DNA from 3 places in the Glutamicibacter protophormiae genome. Region 1 is predicted to be linked to each of the others. Evidence: predicted binding sites of a transcription regulator. Region 1 holds the regulator's gene; each other region holds the start of a gene.
What was found. The regulator LexA, encoded in region 1, represses DNA repair genes until DNA is damaged. The targets are predictions, from matches to a motif close to TCGAACANNTGTTCGA.

Region 2: JQN66_RS14430 (shikimate dehydrogenase) is a predicted target of LexA. The motif match lies at 1,494-1,509, and genes of this name have one in related genera.
Region 3: JQN66_RS16275 (4-hydroxyphenylacetate 3-hydroxylase N-terminal domain-containing protein) is a predicted target of LexA. The motif match lies at 3,018-3,033, and genes of this name have one in related genera.

What each region holds. Positions count from the first base shown of each region.
Region 1 is NZ_CP069806.1:1,202,147-1,207,519, reverse strand. It holds gene JQN66_RS05720 (LysM peptidoglycan-binding domain-containing protein) at 28-381, opposite strand; gene lexA (transcriptional repressor LexA) at 638-1,357, shown strand; gene JQN66_RS05710 (HNH endonuclease family protein) at 1,556-2,377, opposite strand; gene JQN66_RS05705 (excalibur calcium-binding domain-containing protein) at 2,365-3,240, opposite strand; gene JQN66_RS05700 (ATP-dependent DNA helicase) at 3,852-5,373, opposite strand, start outside.
Region 2 is NZ_CP069806.1:3,081,650-3,087,022, forward strand. It holds gene JQN66_RS14425 (bifunctional sugar phosphate isomerase/epimerase/4-hydroxyphenylpyruvate dioxygenase family protein) at 1-538, opposite strand, end outside; gene JQN66_RS14430 (shikimate dehydrogenase) at 538-1,410, opposite strand; gene JQN66_RS14435 (MFS transporter) at 1,569-2,906, shown strand; gene JQN66_RS14440 (LysR substrate-binding domain-containing protein) at 2,994-3,896, opposite strand; gene JQN66_RS14445 (YeiH family protein) at 3,989-5,020, shown strand; gene JQN66_RS14450 (VOC family protein) at 5,029-5,373, opposite strand, start outside.
Region 3 is NZ_CP069806.1:3,481,769-3,487,141, reverse strand. It holds gene JQN66_RS16285 (LLM class flavin-dependent oxidoreductase) at 1-1,286, opposite strand, end outside; gene JQN66_RS16280 (MFS transporter) at 1,454-2,824, opposite strand; gene JQN66_RS16275 (4-hydroxyphenylacetate 3-hydroxylase N-terminal domain-containing protein) at 3,071-4,567, shown strand; gene JQN66_RS16270 (MmgE/PrpD family protein) at 4,575-5,373, shown strand, end outside.

The DNA.
Region 1 (5,373 bases):
CTGTCGCCACCGAAGGGGGTAGGCCGGCTAATTAGCCAGCACCGGGATGTCCAAGGTATCACCGACGCGGATCTCGCTGGAATCCAGGGCGTTGATCTCTGCGATGTGTTCCATGGCGGCGTTCACGTCGTACCCGACGGCATATTCACGGGCAAGATCCCACAGGGAGTCTCCCGGGATCACCGTTACTGCCACGGTTTCAATTCCCTGCGGCAAGGTGGACGAGGCCTGGGCGCTGGAGGTGAATATGGATACCAAGAATGCGGCGGCGATGGTCAAGATGAAAACGGGAACTCCAACCAGTACCGCCCAGCCTCGGCGATTGATGCGAATCTTCATATGTTCTTTGGTGCGTTTCGAGTCAAGTGCGACGGTAGCCATGACTATTCTCCTCAACAGTGACATGATACGAACCTATCTTCGAATACTAACTTCGAAGATGTGTTCGACTCTCGTATATCTTTTCTAACAGACCCTCGCGGAAATTGTCCAGACACTTTCGAACAAATCTTTGAAAGACTCCCTCACATCGACTAAGATTTCGAAGTAGAAGAGTAACGAGTACATAACATCACCGGCTTCCGACAGTTAGGCATCCGCCCAGCTCTCAACCGGTGATTAGGGAAGGCTAAAGGACATGTCAGCTTCAGAGCGCACTCCCCGATCGAACGCACGTTCGCTGACGATCCGCCAGAAGAAAATTCTGGAGACCATCCAGCGATCGATCGGCAAGAACGGTTACCCACCATCGATGCGCGAGATTGGTGACACCGTGGGACTCAAGAGTCTTTCGAGTGTGACGCACCAGCTGAGCCAGCTTGAAAAGCTCGGCTACCTCCGTCGCGATCCGCGTCGTCCTCGCGCAATGGAGATCCTGCTTCCGTTGCAGCTCAGTGAGGATGCAGCAGCGGCCGAGGCCCCCAAGCCGGTGGACGAAGCCGGCAAGGAAGATGCGAAGATTATCGAGCTGAGCACCTCGGCGGACACCACCATGGTGCCGCTGGTAGGCCGTATCGCCGCTGGCGGTCCGATCTTGGCAGACCAGACTGTTGAAGATGTGTTCGCTCTTCCACGCCAGCTGGTGGGCCATGGCGAATTGTTCATGCTCCGCGTCTCCGGCGATTCAATGGTTGACGCAGCAATCTGCGACGGCGACTGGGTTGTGGTGCGCCGCCAGCAGACTGCGAACAACGGCGACATCGTGGCTGCCTTGCTCGATGAAGAGGCAACAGTGAAGACGTTCCGGCAGCGCGACGGACATACCTGGCTGCTGCCGCAGAATTCGCGTTACGAGCCAATTCTCGGTGACGCTGCGACCGTCATGGGCCGGGTGGTCTCGGTCATGCGTTCGCTCTAGTCCAATATGCCGAAGAGCGCTGGGGATCAGTTCCATGGAGCTGATCCCCAGCGCTCTTCGGTTTAGCTCGGCATCCGAGAATCACTGCTCGCTAGCTTGGGATGCTTACCGCGTTCTACCCTTTGGTTTCAATATCAATATTTCCGGTCGCAAGCCTTCGCAGCTTCAAGACTCGACGTTGGAAAAGAGGGCTCGGAACTAAGTGCAGTTCTCGGAGAGAATACGCTCACTCGCTGCATGCTCGGCACCTGTCATCCATAAACCGTACTTATGTTTGACCTCAACTTGCCGAGTCACGTAATCGCACCAGTATCCTCTTTCCGGTGGAAGCCAGGTTGCAGCATCACTGTCGCCTTTTGACGCATTGGTCGGACCGTCCACAGCCAGGAGATTCAGTGGGTCATTTGCGAATTCCTGACGTTCCACTGCCGATAGCTGCTGTGCCCCCTTTTGCCATGCATCAGAGAGTGCAACTACGTGATCGATCTGAACTGCATTGCTGGTTCCCTGACCACGTTGAAACTGGATCGACTTGCCCGTGTACGGATCGTTGAGGGTTCCGGTCAAAACGACGCAGTCCCCCGTACCGTCTTGGAAAGAGTGGACCACGAGGTCACGGGCGAGAATATCATTACGCGCATCGCACCCGTTTCGGTCCGGATCCCCCCACCCGCTGCCAAACAGGTCGCGGTCGTATCCAGTCTTAGGCGCACGTCCCTTGACCGGTACTTCCGCCAGAAGCTCCAGGGCTCCGGTCGCTTCCTCCCCGAGGTTCTCGGCATCTTGTGCGGTTGATGCTGTTGCCGAGGAAGGCCTGGCTGACTCCGCAGGCGTTGCAATCGGCGTTGGGGCTTCACTATAGATCTCAATCGGCGGAGCTTCGCTCCGGATCACGATTTCAGGTTGATCCGCGGACTCATTGCCGTCCGCGAGACTGGCACCACCAGCCGGTGCGGAGCATCCCGTGAGAATCGCCGAAAGCGCTAGAAATGCGCTCGAAGCAATCGCTATTTTTCGCAACCGACACCGTCCCCATCACGATCAAGCTTGCGCGAATATCCCGGGTCACCTTGATAGATGGGAGCGGCCCCGGCATTCTTCACAGCCGTGCAATTCGCATAGGAGGTGGAAGATGATGCCTTGGCAGGCCGAGTGTAGGCTTCAGGTGCTGCACGTTCTGCCTTTTCTTTGGCAGCTTGCTTCTGCGCTTCCTTTTTAGCCGCTGCCTCCTCGGCCCTTCGCTTGTCGGCAGCGGCTTTCTCCGCTGCTTTCTTTTCGGCAGCAGCCTTCTCCTCCACAGCCTTCTTCTCGGCTGCCTTCTTCTCGGCTGCGGCCTTTGCCTCTGCGGCCTTCTTCTCTGCCTCTTGCTTGGCAGCTAGAACAGACTTATCGTGGTCGCCTTGGCTGGTCCAAACAAGTGCATTCGTGGCACCCTCGTCGCAGTACAGCTTCTCGGAAGCTTGTTCCATGACCAGCTCGTCCCCCTCGCACGTTTCGCCAATGAAATCTGCAAGCGTGGACGGCGATGGACTGGGTGTTGGTGTTTCGCTCACCTTTGTGGTCGGAGCTGCGTCGGCAGAGGGTGGAGCGTCCGCCGCGCCGGTGGTGTCCATGAAGCCGCCAGCGACGATGGTGATAAGAACCGAACCGGCAGTTAGTGCAGCAATTCGCTTCCTGCCGAAAATACGGAGAAACGGCAGTTTGCCCACGACCAGTCCGATCAAGGAAACGATCAGGAGAAGCAATCCCAGCAACAATGCCAATTCGGGTACGGCAAGCATCAAGATGACCAGTACGGCAAGAACGGTTACGACAACCCAGAGTTTCTTGCTGCTCTTCGATTTCGGACGCTCCGGTGGAACAGGAGAAGGAAAATAGGACACGGTACTTCCTCAATGAATTCGTGATGATACGAAATTCCATCCTCTTGATGCACCTGTACAAAAACAACTTCAGGTCCGTCTATTAATTTCTCAAATTCGTCCGGGAATATTGTTCATAATTTCAAGCAGCAAGTCCATCGAAGACTTTGGAGAGCTGATTTTGGGTTCACTTCGATATCATCTAATTTCAGGAAATTCGGAAGCGTGCCAGTCAGCAGGACTTTCAACTTGAAACGTGCTCTGATTCCCTCATCTAGCCACCGGTGTCGGCACTCATTTCCTCTGGCATCACCGGAGAATCCGACAACCCAGCACTCTAGCGAGTAGCTGGCGAACGATGCTGGAAGTAACCAATATCACCCTTCATCCATGGTGATGGAACTGAATTCATCCGCAATTATCCGGCACGGGAAATTCTGCACAATTGAACCGTCTCTACAGCGAAAATGACAATTCCGCGCCACCACCTCTGGAACCGCCCGCGAACACTCCGATAATCGAATAAACGGAACAGCGGAATGCGGGGTGCGTGAGAATTGCGACCACCATTCCACGGCTCCCAGTGAATAAAAATCATCCCATCCTGAAAGCCGTTTCAGCGATCCAAGCGGTTATCCATTCGGGTCCATGCGCTTGAGAACGCCGACGATGGTCTTCTTGTCCACTGTGGGCCACATGGGCGGCAGCGAGGCTTTCAGGAAACTTCCATAGCGTGCAGTAGCCATTCTCGAATCGAGGATCGCGACAACCCCTTTGTCCGACACTGAACGGATCAGGCGGCCAGCGCCCTGGGCGAGGCGGATAGCCGCATGGGTTGCCGAAACCTGCATGAATCCATTGCCACCGTGCTTCTGCACATCCTCGGTACGTGCCTTGGAAATTGGGTCGTCCGGACGGGGGAACGGGATCTTGTCGATAATGACCAAACGACAGGCGTCGCCGGGCACGTCTACACCCTGCCACAGGGTCATGGTACCGAACAGACAGGTGTCCCGCTCCTCGGCGAACTGTGCCACCAGCGACTTCATGCTCGCCTCGCCCTGGCAGAGGATGTCCACGTCGAGGCGCTCGCGCAGAATCGCGGCCGCCTCTTCGGCCGATCGCTTCGAGGTGAACAGCGCCAGCGCGCCACCGCCCGAAGCCTTGATCAGATCCTCGATTTCGTCCAGGGTCTCAGCCGCAAGCTGCCTACCTGGTTTGGGCAGGTGCTTGGCAACGTACAAGATGCCCTGTTTCGGATAGTCGAAGGGACTGCCAACGTCGATGCCGGTCCAGGAAGGAGCCCCGGCGCCCATGAGCCCGAGAGATCCCGCCACGGAGTCGAATTGCGCGCCGATAGCCAAGGTGGCGCTGGTCAAGATGACGGTGCGCCCGTCGAATAGTCCTTCACGCAGCTTTCCGGCCACGGAGAGCGGCGCCACGTTGAGTGTTGCCGGTTGGGTGTCATCCGCCTCGACATAACCGCGGCCCTCGACGAACTCGCGTGGGCGGGTGGTGTAGAGCACCTCACGGCGCTCTTCAGCTTCGAGCATGCGGATGGCATCGTCCATGACCGCCTGCATTTGCGACCGCGCGGTCTGCCGGCCGCCATCGGCTGGTGCGTTTGCTTCCGGCTTGGTCAATGCGAGAACCAGCCGTGCCTGCTCGACGATGTCGTTCAGGGCGATACCCATGTCTTCGCGCAGCCCGGTCGGCAATAGCCCGGTTGGAACTCCGGTCAAGGCCTTTTCCAGCCTGTTCGTTGCCTTCACCAGTTCATCCACGTTCACCGCGCAATGGCGCTTGGCGCCGCCCGCTGCGGTGAGTACCGTACGAGCCGACAATGCCCCGGACACCGAACTGGTGACGCGGTCTTGGAGCTCGTGTGCTTCGTCGATAATGGCGACGTCGAAGTCCGGCAGCACCGACAGCCCTTCGAAGGCGGAAACTGCCAGCAGGGCGTGGTTGGTAATCACCACATCGGATTCAGCCGCGCGGGCGCGGGCCATCTCCGAGAAGCATTCATCGGCCATGGGGCATTTCTGCGAGCCCAAGCATTCCATGGCGGAGACCGAAACCTGTTTCCAGGCTTTGTCGCTGACGCCCGGGACCAATTCGTCCCGGTCCCCGGTGTCGGTGCGCTCGGCCCAGTCG
Region 2 (5,373 bases), 1.9 Mb from region 1:
CGATCGCCTCGGGGTCGTCCCCGCGCGAGAGGATGTGGAAGCTGTCCAGGCAGATGCCCACGTTCTCCCGATCCACCCGGCGGGCGATGTCCCAGGAATGCTGGTAGGTGTCAACGTATTTGCCCCAGGCCAGCGTCTCGTAGGCGATGCGGATCCCGTATCCGGCGGCCAGGTCCGCGAGCTGGCGGATCTGGGAGACGAACAGCTCGTCGTCGTTGATCGTGGCGGTGCCGACATTGGAGCACAGCAGCATGAGGTCCATGCCCAGGCGCGCCATGAGCTTGAACTTCGCCTCCGCGCGGTGCAGATTCGCCTGCAGCAGCTCGGGATCCACGCCTTCGAAATCCCGGAAGGGCTGGAACAGGTCCAAGGTGAGCCCCAGTCGCGCGGCCAGCGCCCGGACCTCCTCCGGGGACATCGGGCTGACCAGAAGGTCCTGCTCGAAGATCTCGATGCCGTCGAATCCGGCCTTGGCGCAGGCGAGCATCTTTTCCTCCAGGGTTCCCGAGAGGCACACGGTGGCGATGGAAGTGCGCATTACAGTCCCGCCTCCAGCATCTCCAGCAGGTGCGCGCGCATGCGCGCGGCATCGGGCTTGATGCCGGTGAAGATCTCGAAGGCGTCCACTGCCTGGCCCACCGCCATGTGCCCGCCGTCCAGCACCCGGCAGCCGCGGGCCCGGGCGGCGCGGATCAATTCGGTGTCGACCGGACGGTAGATGCAGTCAGCCACCCAGTGGCGGGATTCAAGCCCCTCCAGTTCCAGCGGCAGGCCGGGGTGGTGGTGCATGCCGATGGGGGTGGCGTTCAGCAGCCCGTCCACGGAGGGCAGCAGCCCGGGCACCTGTTCCGGGGAGGCTGCGGTGATCTCGGCGTGCGGGAAGAGCCGGTTCAGCTCCCCGGCCCGCTGCCCGGCGCGCTGCGCGTCCGGGTCCACCAGGAAGAGCTGCTCGGTCCCCGAAGCCAGCAGCGCGTAGGCCACCGCGGACCCGGCGCCGCCGGCTCCCAGCTGCAGGACCTGTTGCTGGTTGGCTCCGGACAGCCCTTCGGCGAAGCCGCGGCCGAATCCTGAGGCGTCGGTGTTGTAGCCGTGGAACTTTCCCTCGCGGATGACCACGGTGTTCACCGCGCCGATGTCCCGGGCATTCTCCGAGATCTCGTCCAGGTGCTCCAGGACCAGCTGCTTGCACGGGTGGGTGATGTTGAAGGCATTGAAACCAAGCTGCGCTCCGGCCTTTAATAGAGCTCCGACATCGCTGCCCGGGCGCCCCAGCACGGCGAGGTCGATCGGACGGTACAGGTAGCGCAGGCCTTGCGCATCGGCCTCCCGCTCATGCATCCCGGGAGTCAGCGACGGCATGACCCCGTCGCCGATCAAACCCACCAAATAGGATTCGGCAGTTGTACTCATCGCAGGTCCTCGCCTTCAGTCATCGACGCAACAGATATTGCTTCGTCTGTGATTTGCATCTACTCTAAACCAATGAACACATTCCGAACAAGTGGTCGCATAGCGAACATTTTATGGAATGGGGCCAGAACATCGCCACACACCAAGGGAGTAACCCGATGACCACGACACCCAAGCCGTCGGCATCTGAAGAACACGGAAGCGGACAGCGCACGCCGGTCAAGGCCGCGCTGGCCAGCTTCATGGGCAGCGCCGTCGAATACTACGACTTCTTCATCTTCGGCTCCGCCGCAGCCCTGATCTTCCCGCACATCTTCTTCCCCGACGCCGGCGCCAACGCCGCGGTCATGTCCCTGGCGACCTTCGGTTTCGCCTACATCGCCCGCCCCATCGGCGCGATCATCTTGGGCCACTTCGGCGACCGGATCGGACGCCAGAAGGTCTTGATGTTCACCCTGGTGCTCATGGGCGCCTCGACCTTCGCCATCGGCTGCCTGCCCACCTTCGACCAGGTCGGCTGGCTGGCCCCGATCCTGCTGGTGGTCGCCCGCCTGATGCAGGGCCTGTCCGCCGCGGGTGAGCAGGCCGGCGCCTCCTCGATGTCCCTGGAGCACGCCCCGGATCACCGGCGCAGCTTCTTCACTTCCTGGACCCTGACCGGCACCCAGGGCGGCCAGAGCCTGGCGGCCTTGATCTTCATTCCGGTAGTGGCACTGCCGGACGAGATCAAGTTCGGCATCGGCTGGCGCATCCCGTTCTGGCTGTCGGCCGTGGTTGTGGTGGTGACCTTCTTCATCCGCCGTTCGCTGCACGAGACCCCGGAATTCGAGAAAGCCAAGAAGAACAACGAGCTCGCCAAGCTGCCGCTGGCCGTGCTGCTGCGCTTCCACTGGAAGGACGTGCTGCGCGTGGTGCTGTGCGCATTCATCGCGGCGGTGTCCACCGTGTACGGAACCCTGGCCATTTCCTACGGCAAGACCATCGGCAACATGGACGAGTCCATCACCCTGTGGCTGGTGGTGGCGGGCAATATCGGCGCACTGTTCACCCAGCCGTTCTTCGGCATGCTGGCCGACCGGATCGGCCGCAAGCCGGTCTTCATCTACGGGGCTCTGGCTTCCGCGGCGGTCATGCCCTTCTACCTGCGCTCCATGGAAACCAGCAACACGCTGCTACAGTTCGGGCTCTCGCTGCTGGTCTTCTCCTGCGCCTACGCCGCGGCCAACGCCGTGTGGCCGAGCTTCTACGCCGAGATGTTCTCTTCCCAGGTACGCTTCTCCGGCCTGGCCATCGGCACCCAGCTGGGCTTCCTGATGGCGGGCTTCGCCCCGTCCATCGTGGCCGCCCTGGGCGGGCTGCAGCCCGGAGGCTGGGTCCAGATCAGCCTGTTCACCGCGGCCATCGCGCTGATCGCCTCGGTCTCGGCGCTGACCGCGCGGGAAACCTACCGCGTCCCGACCAGCCAGCTGGGACACCGCGTGGTGAAGGCTTCGTAACGAAATTCCCTGCGTGCCTGGCCGGGCCTGAAATCATTTGCCCCGATTTCAGGCCCGGCCATCACGTTTAAACCATGAACCTTTGATCTAGGAAGCGGAGTCCGCGGCGATCTCCAGCAGCGCCTGTTCGGCGGCTCCAGGCACGTGGTCCACCGACCAGATCGCCCGCAGCTCGCGGACCAGGGCCGGGCCGTCGAAGGGGATCTCCACCAGCGTCCCGAGCTTCAATTGGCTTTCCACGGCCAGCTGGCTGAGCACCGCCGGCCCCATGCCGGCAGCGGCGCACTGGCAGATGGTGGCGTTGCTATTGAACTCGGCCAGGGGCTTGGGCCGGTCGGCATGGGAAATGTAGTCGAGGAAGGCGCGGGTTCCGGAGCCCGCTTCGCGCTCGATCAGTGCTGTGCTCTGCAGTTCCTGGAGGGTCAGCGCCTGGCCGCGCTGCGCCCAGGGGTGGTCCGGCGCGGTGACAACCAGCATTTCATCGCTGTAGACCTGCTGGCTCCTGAGTCCCATGGGGATGTGCGGCGTCTCGACGAACCCGAATTCCAGCTCGCCGTCCCGGACGCTGCGGATCACGTCCTGCGAGTTCATGATCCGCATCCGCGGCTTCACCGACGGCATCTTGCGATGCAGCGCGCCGATCCAGCTGGGCGCCAGGTACTCCGCCACGGTCATGCTGGCCGCAAAGTCCAGTTCGCTTTGGCCCGGATCCGCCAGCGACCGCGCGTCGGCGGCGAAGGTCTGCAGGCATTCAAGCACTTCGCGGGCCCACTGGACCGTGAGCACACCCTCGGCGGTGAGCGTCGACCCGGTGGTCTTGCGGTCCACCAGCTGGTAGCCGAGCCGGCGTTCAAGGGTTTTCAGGGCGCGCGAGGCATTCGGCTGGGCGATGCCCGCAGCCCGGGCCCCGGCGCTGAGGCTGCCGTGGTCGGCGATGCCGACCAGCAGCGACAGCGAGGAGAACTGGATCCAGTGCGCAATGCTGTTCAATGATGACGGGTCCTGATCCATATCAAGAGCATATGCCTCTCATAGCCGAGGGACGAATACCGCCGAAACCGTGACGGGAGAAGACTGAAAACATGCAACCCACAGATCAGATCCAGACACCTTCCCCGTCATCGGCTCCCCCGTCGCTACGCACCGCACTGCCCGGCGTAGCGGTCTGCCTGCTGGCCGGGGCGCTGTGCATGCTCATCAGCCGATTCTTCGACGGAGTCAGCGCACTGCTGCTGGCCATCGTGCTCGGAGCCCTGTGGCGGAACATCGTTCCGGTCCCCGCGGCCCTGGAACCGGGCATCGCGGTGTCGGGCAAGAAGCTGCTGCGGCTGGGCATCGTCCTGCTCGGGCTGCAGCTGTCGCTGGGCACGATCCTGGGCCTGGGCCCCGGAGTGCTGCTGGTGGTTTTCCTATCGGTGGGAGTGACCTTTTTCGCCACCTTGTGGATCGGCTCGCGGATGGGCCTGGACCTGCCCCAGCGGATGCTGATCGCAGCCGGCTTCTCCATTTGCGGCGCCGCCGCGGTGGCCGGGGCGGAAAATGTTGTGCGGGCCAAGCAAAACCAGGTGGCCACCGCCGTCGGACTAGTAGTGCTCTTCGGAACCCTCATGATCCCCGCCATGCCCGCCCTCGGCGCCCTGATGGGAATGGATGAGCGCAGCATCGGCATGCTGGTGGGAGCCTCGACCCATGAGGTCGCCCAGGTGGTCGCTGCCGGCGGCTCGGTCGGTGCTGCGGCCCTCGAAGTAGCAGTGACCGTCAAGCTTGCCCGCGTCGTGCTGCTGGCGCCGGTCATCGCTGGCGTGGGCATGTTCATGCGCCGCCGCCACGCGGTGTCCGAAGGCAAGAACCCTCCCTTGGTGCCCCTGTTCGTCCTCGGGTTCATCGCGGCAATGCTCCTGCGCACCACCGGAACGGTTCCGGGGTGGGCCTTGGATGGCGTGCAACTGCTGCAGACCCTGATGCTGTCGGCCGCCATGTTCGCGTTGGGGCTCGGAGTCCACCTGCGCAGCATCGTGAAATCCGGAGGCAAGTCGCTGCTCCTGGGCCTGCTGGCCACGGTGGTCATCATCATCGTGACCGTGGTCGGAACCCTCGTCTTCCCGCCGCAGTAGTCCCCCGCTCAGTCCGCGGGGTGCTCGTATCCGATCAGCCAGGTCAGCCCGAAGCGGTCGAGGACCTGCCCGTCGGTAGCGCCCCACGGCTTGGCGGCCAGCGGGTCAACCACCTGTCCCCCGTCGGCCAGCGCCTCGAACCACCCGTGCAGCACGGGTGGTTCCGCCGCGCCCAGCAAGGAGAGCATGGCACCCTGGATCTGCACCGGGTTCTCGCCCGGCGCCGCATCGGCCGCACCCAGCGTCACTTCCCCGCTGAGCATTCCATGGGCAATCGCCGTCGGCGGCCCGTCGCTCCGGTTGAACTCCGCATAGGAATACAGGGCCAGCTCGCCGCCGAAGACCCCTGCATA
Region 3 (5,373 bases), 1.5 Mb from region 1:
TTGTCCCGCAGGGTGGTGCCCTCGTACTCGGTGCGGAAGTAGCCGCGGTTCTGCAGTTCCGGGACCAGCTTGTCGCAGATCAGCTTGAAGCCGCCCGGGTTGAACGGGGCGTTCAGGTTGAAGCCGTCGCAGGCCTTGGAATCGAACCAGTCGATCATGCGGTCGGCCACTGCCGAGGCGGTGCCGGCCATCCACTGGTGGCCGGTGGAGCGGGCCAGATCGACGATCAGTTCGCGCAGGGTCATGCCCTGGTCCACCGACTTGCGGCGGTAGATCTGGTAGCGCGAACCCAGCGCCGGGTCATCGGAGAACCATTCGGCTGGAATCTTCTCGTTGAAGTCCAGCGACGACAGGTCCATCTTCAGATCGGCGCCAACCTGCACGCGGCCGTTCTCCAAGTGGATGTGGTTGGCCAGCTCTTCGGCCAGCTCATCTGCTTCAGCCTGGGTATCGCCGAGGATCGGCAGGATGCCGGGGATGATCTTCACATCGTTGGGGTTGCGGCCCTTGGCCGCGGCCATGGCCTTGAACTTCGCGTAGAACTCGACCGAAGGCTCTTTCAGCGGCTGCGCGGTGTAGATGCCGTCGGCCACCGAGGAACCCAGCTCCATGCCCGGTCCCGAGGATCCTGCCTGGACCAGCACCGGACGGCCCTGCGGGCTGCGTGGCATGTTGATCGGGCCCTGGACCTTGAAGAATTCGCCTTCGTGATTGATCGGGTGGATCTTGTCGGTATCGACGTACCAGGCCGATTCCTTGTCGTTCGTGACGGCGTCGTCTTCCCATGAATCCCAAAGCTTGTTGGCTACCTCGACGAACTCGGTGGCGCGGCGGTAGCGGGTAGCTGGATCCGGAGCGCTGTCCATGCCGAAGTTCTGGAAGCCATCGGAGCTGGTCACGATGTTCCAGCCTGCGCGTCCACCTGACATGTGGTCCAGACCGGCCATCTGCCGGGCCAAGTTGTATGGCTCCGAGAAGGAGGTGGAGACGGTGCCGATCAGGCCGATGTTCTTGGTGCGTGCTGCCAGTGCGGACAGTACCGAGATGGGCTCGTAGAAGCCGTTCATCTTGATGTCGCCGCGCATCACGGTGTTGGCATGGACGATGTCGCCAAAGAAGATGGCATCCAGCTTGGCGTCTTCAGCCATCTTGGTCAGGTCGTAGACGAATTCCAGGTTGGCCAGCTCCTCGGAGCGCGAGCCGTCCATGCGCCACGAGTCCTTGTGGTAGCCAGCTGGCAGCATGAAGGTGGTGAGCACCATGTGCTGGGGGTTCTTGGGAGTCATTGAAACTCATCCTTTCCTGCGAATGCGACGGGAAGCACTGAATCCATGTTTACAAGAGTCCATAAAGTAGTAAATAGAGAACTTTTGTGCCATAGCATTCAGAAAAATTGATGTTAGAAGTCAAAAACTGGTCCGCGTACCGACAGGTACGCGGACCGGCGGTGGGGTTAGGCGTTCAGCTTTGCGTCGGCCGATGCTGAGCCAGCGGTCTTCGGAGACAATGCGGCGCCTTCCGGGCTGATGCGGATTGCGATCAGTCCGATCACCAGGATCGCCACCCAGAAGATGCCAACCGCGGTGATGCCGAAGCTGACGGCCAAAGCGGTGCAGATCATCGGGGTGAAGCCGGCGCCGAGGGTTGAGGATCCCTGGTAGGCCAGCGACGCGCCGGTATAGCGGACTTCGGCCGGGAACAGCTCGGAGATGTAAGCGCCAATCGGTCCGGCGAGAATGCCCTGGATGACGCCATTGCCGACGATCACTGCTACTGCGAAGCCCCAGCCGGTGCCATTGCTCATCAGGAAGACTGCTGGGAAGGCCCACAGGATGCCGGCGATGCCGCCGATGGTCAGGATGGTCTTGCGGCCGTACTTGTCAGAGAGCTTGGCGGCCAAGAGGCAGACCACGATGGTGACCATGGCAGCGTAGCCCTTGGTGTTCAGCACGAAGGAGCGGTCCACTCCCTGGGCGGCGGCTTCGGAAACGCCCCATGAGGTCAAGACGCCCTGGCAGGTGTAGAACCCCAGCGAAGCGATCAGGGTAATGATGACCGTGCGTGAGTGGTTCTTCAGCACCAGTGAAATCGGGGTCTTGCGTTCCTGCTGGCGCTCGGTCGCTTTCGCATCCATTTCCTGGAAAATCGGGGTTTCTGCCACCTTCAGGCGGATGACCATACCGATGATGATCAGCACTGCCGAGAAGATGAATGGAAGGCGCCAGCCCCATTCCAGGAAGGCATCACCGGTGGAGAAGGAGACGAAGGAGACCAGGAAGGTGGCCAGCAGGCCGCCGGCCGGGGCGCCGGCATTCGCGAAGGATGCCGCGAAACCGCGCTTGGAAGCTGGTGCATGTTCCAGTGCCATCAGCGTGGCGCCGCCCCATTCGCCGCCGACCGCGACGCCCTGGACCACGCGCAGCAGGACCAGGATGATCGGGGCGGCCACGCCAATGGTTGCGGTCGTTGGCAGCAGGCCAATGGCAACGGTGGCTACGCCCATCATCATCATGGACAGCACCAGCATCTTCTTGCGTCCCAAGCGGTCGCCGAAGTGGCCGAAGACAATGCCGCCCAGCGGGCGGGCGATGTATCCGACAGCCAGGGTGCCGAAGGAGGCGAAGAGAGCCAAGCCAGGGGTCAGGTTGCTGAAGAAAACCTTGTCGAAAATCAGCGACGCCGCGGTGGCGTACAAGATGAAGTCGTAATACTCGATGACACTGCCCAAGAAGCTGGAACCGAGAATGCGGCGCAAATCCTTGGTATTGAGGGAGTCGCTGGGCTCCATTGCCTGTGCTGGGCGGTTCTGCTGTGATGAGGACACCTGAGAACCCTTCCTTTTCGCTGATGTGACTTAAGCCATAGTGTCTTATTTCACTCGCACTGTCCACTTTTTACGCATTTTAAGACTAATAATATTTTCTTGAGCGGGTAAAAACCGTGGAATTCAGCGGTTTTGAAAAATTTCTTCAGCGAGTGACTTGATCTGGATCACAGAGGTTATATAAACTGATGCACAGAATATATTTTTGAACCCGCTTGGCGGGACGCCCGATAAGGAGCAGCAAAGATGAGTGCACGCACTGGAGAGCAGTACCTGGCAGGGCTCAAGGATTCCCGCGAGGTCTGGCTGGGAGATCAGCGCATTGACGTCACCGAGCATCCGGCTTTTGCCGGATCGATCAACGGCATGGCAGCGTACTTCGACTACCAGCACAAGTATGCAGATGACTGCCTGATGGTCGATGAAGAGACCGGCGAGCAGCATAACGTCTCGCTGCTTCGCCCGAAGAACGCGGAAGACATCGCACGCCGCCACCGCGCATTCGACCGCCTGGCCCGCTACTCCAACGGCATGCTCGGCCGCACCCCGGACTATGTGAACGTCGTGCTGGCCGGCCATGCCTCGCGCCCTGACATCTTCGCCAAGTCCGGGGACCCGGTCTACTTCGAGCGCCTGCAGAACTACTGGCGCCTGGTCCAGGAGAAGGACCTGGCCCTGACCCACACCATCGTGCACGCTGCCATCGACAAGTCGGTCGGCGAACTGCAGGGCATCAATGAAGAACTGACCCTGCGCGTGGTGGACCGCACCGAAGAAGGCCTGATCGTGCGCGGCGCGAAGATGCTCGCCACCCTGGGCCCCATCGCCGACGAGCTCTACGTCTACCCGGCCGTGCCGATCCAGAAGGGCTTCGAGGAATACGCGCTGTCCTTCGCCATCCCGGTCGCCACCAAGGGCGTGGTTTCGGTATGCCGCGACCATTACGGCGTGGACCAGCCAGTGGTGGACAAGCCATTCTCCTCGCGCTTCGACGAGCAGGATGCGGTCATCATCTTCGACGACGTGCTGGTTCCGTGGGACCGCGTCTTCATCGACGGCCAGCTGGATGTCTACAACTCCTTGAATGCCGGCACCGCCACCGGAAACACCCAGCAACAGACCGCCATCCGCGCATCGGTGAAGCTCGAATTCGCTTATGACCTGTGCGTGCAGATGGCCAAGGTCACCGCCACCGATACCAAGCCGGACACCGCTGCGATGCTCGGCGAAATCTACTCCTACCTGCGCATCGCCCGCGCCGTGATCCACTCGGCCGAGGTCAACGCCTCGGAATGGGGCGGCGGAGCGTTCTTCTGCCACGATGACATCTCCGCGCTGCGCACCATGATGCCAATCTGGATGGCACGCGTGAACGACATCATCAAGTCGATGGGCTCGCACAACCTGCTGGCCACCCCGACCGCGTCCGCCTTCGAGGATCCTCGCCTGGGCCCACTGCTGAAGAAGTACCTGCCAGGGGCCAACGGCATTGCGCCGGAGGAACGCGCCAAGATCTTCCGCACCGCGTGGGACTTCGCCGGATCCGCGCTGGGCAGCCGCATCGAGCTCTACGAGCGCTTCTACCTGGGCTCGGTGGGCCGTGCCCGCGGCCTGGACCACCGCAAGGCCCAGATGAAGGGCGAAACCGGTGCCTTCGAGGCGATGTTCGCGGAGTTGGGCATCGACCCGGTTCTGGCAGAGCAGTCCGGACTGGACCTCGACGCCGCGGCAACGCGCGCCTGAGGAAATCATGGCTAACCCGACGCCCGATGTGCTCGATGCGCTGCTGGAGCACCTGCTGGAAACCCAGTACGCCCAGCTGCCAGAGGAAACGATCCAGCGTGTGAACCAGCGCCTGCTCGACTCCGTGGGAGTCGGGGTAGCAGGCCACCGTGCCGATGATGCGGCGGGCCTCATCGAGGTAGCCAAAGCCTGGGGCAGCGGTGAAGAAGCCACCGTGCTGGGGACCGGAATCAAGCTTCCGGCCACCTCGGCGGCCTTCGTGAATGCTGCCTTGATCCGGTCCTTCGACTTCGAGCCGGTGGAAGCCGAAGGCCCAGCCGGCAAACAGGTGGCAGCCCATATTTCCGGCACCACCGTGGCCGTCGTGCTGGCCCTGGCCGAAACGACCGGGGCGAGCGGCGAAGAAACCTTGGCCGCGCTGGCGCTGGGTGATGACCTGGCAGCCCGCTTGGCCATCGCTGGCGGCTTCGATGTGTACTCGGGGCAGGACAATACCGGTACGCTCAATACCCTGGCCGCCGCGTTCATCGCCAGCCGAATGCTCGGGCTGACCAAAGCCCAGGCGCGGCATGCAACAGGCATCGCGGTGAACCAGGCCGCGGGCAACGTGGCCGCCATCTTCGATGGCGCCAACAGCTTCAAGCTGCCCATGGCCTTCGCCGCGCGATCCGGAATCGCCGCCGCGCAGCTGGCCAAGGCCGGCCTGGAATCAGCCGCTGACCCGCTGACCGGCAAGCACGGCTACTTCCAGCTGTTCGGCATCGACGCGCAGCCGGAACTGGCAGTTCAAGGTCTGGGCGAAAGCT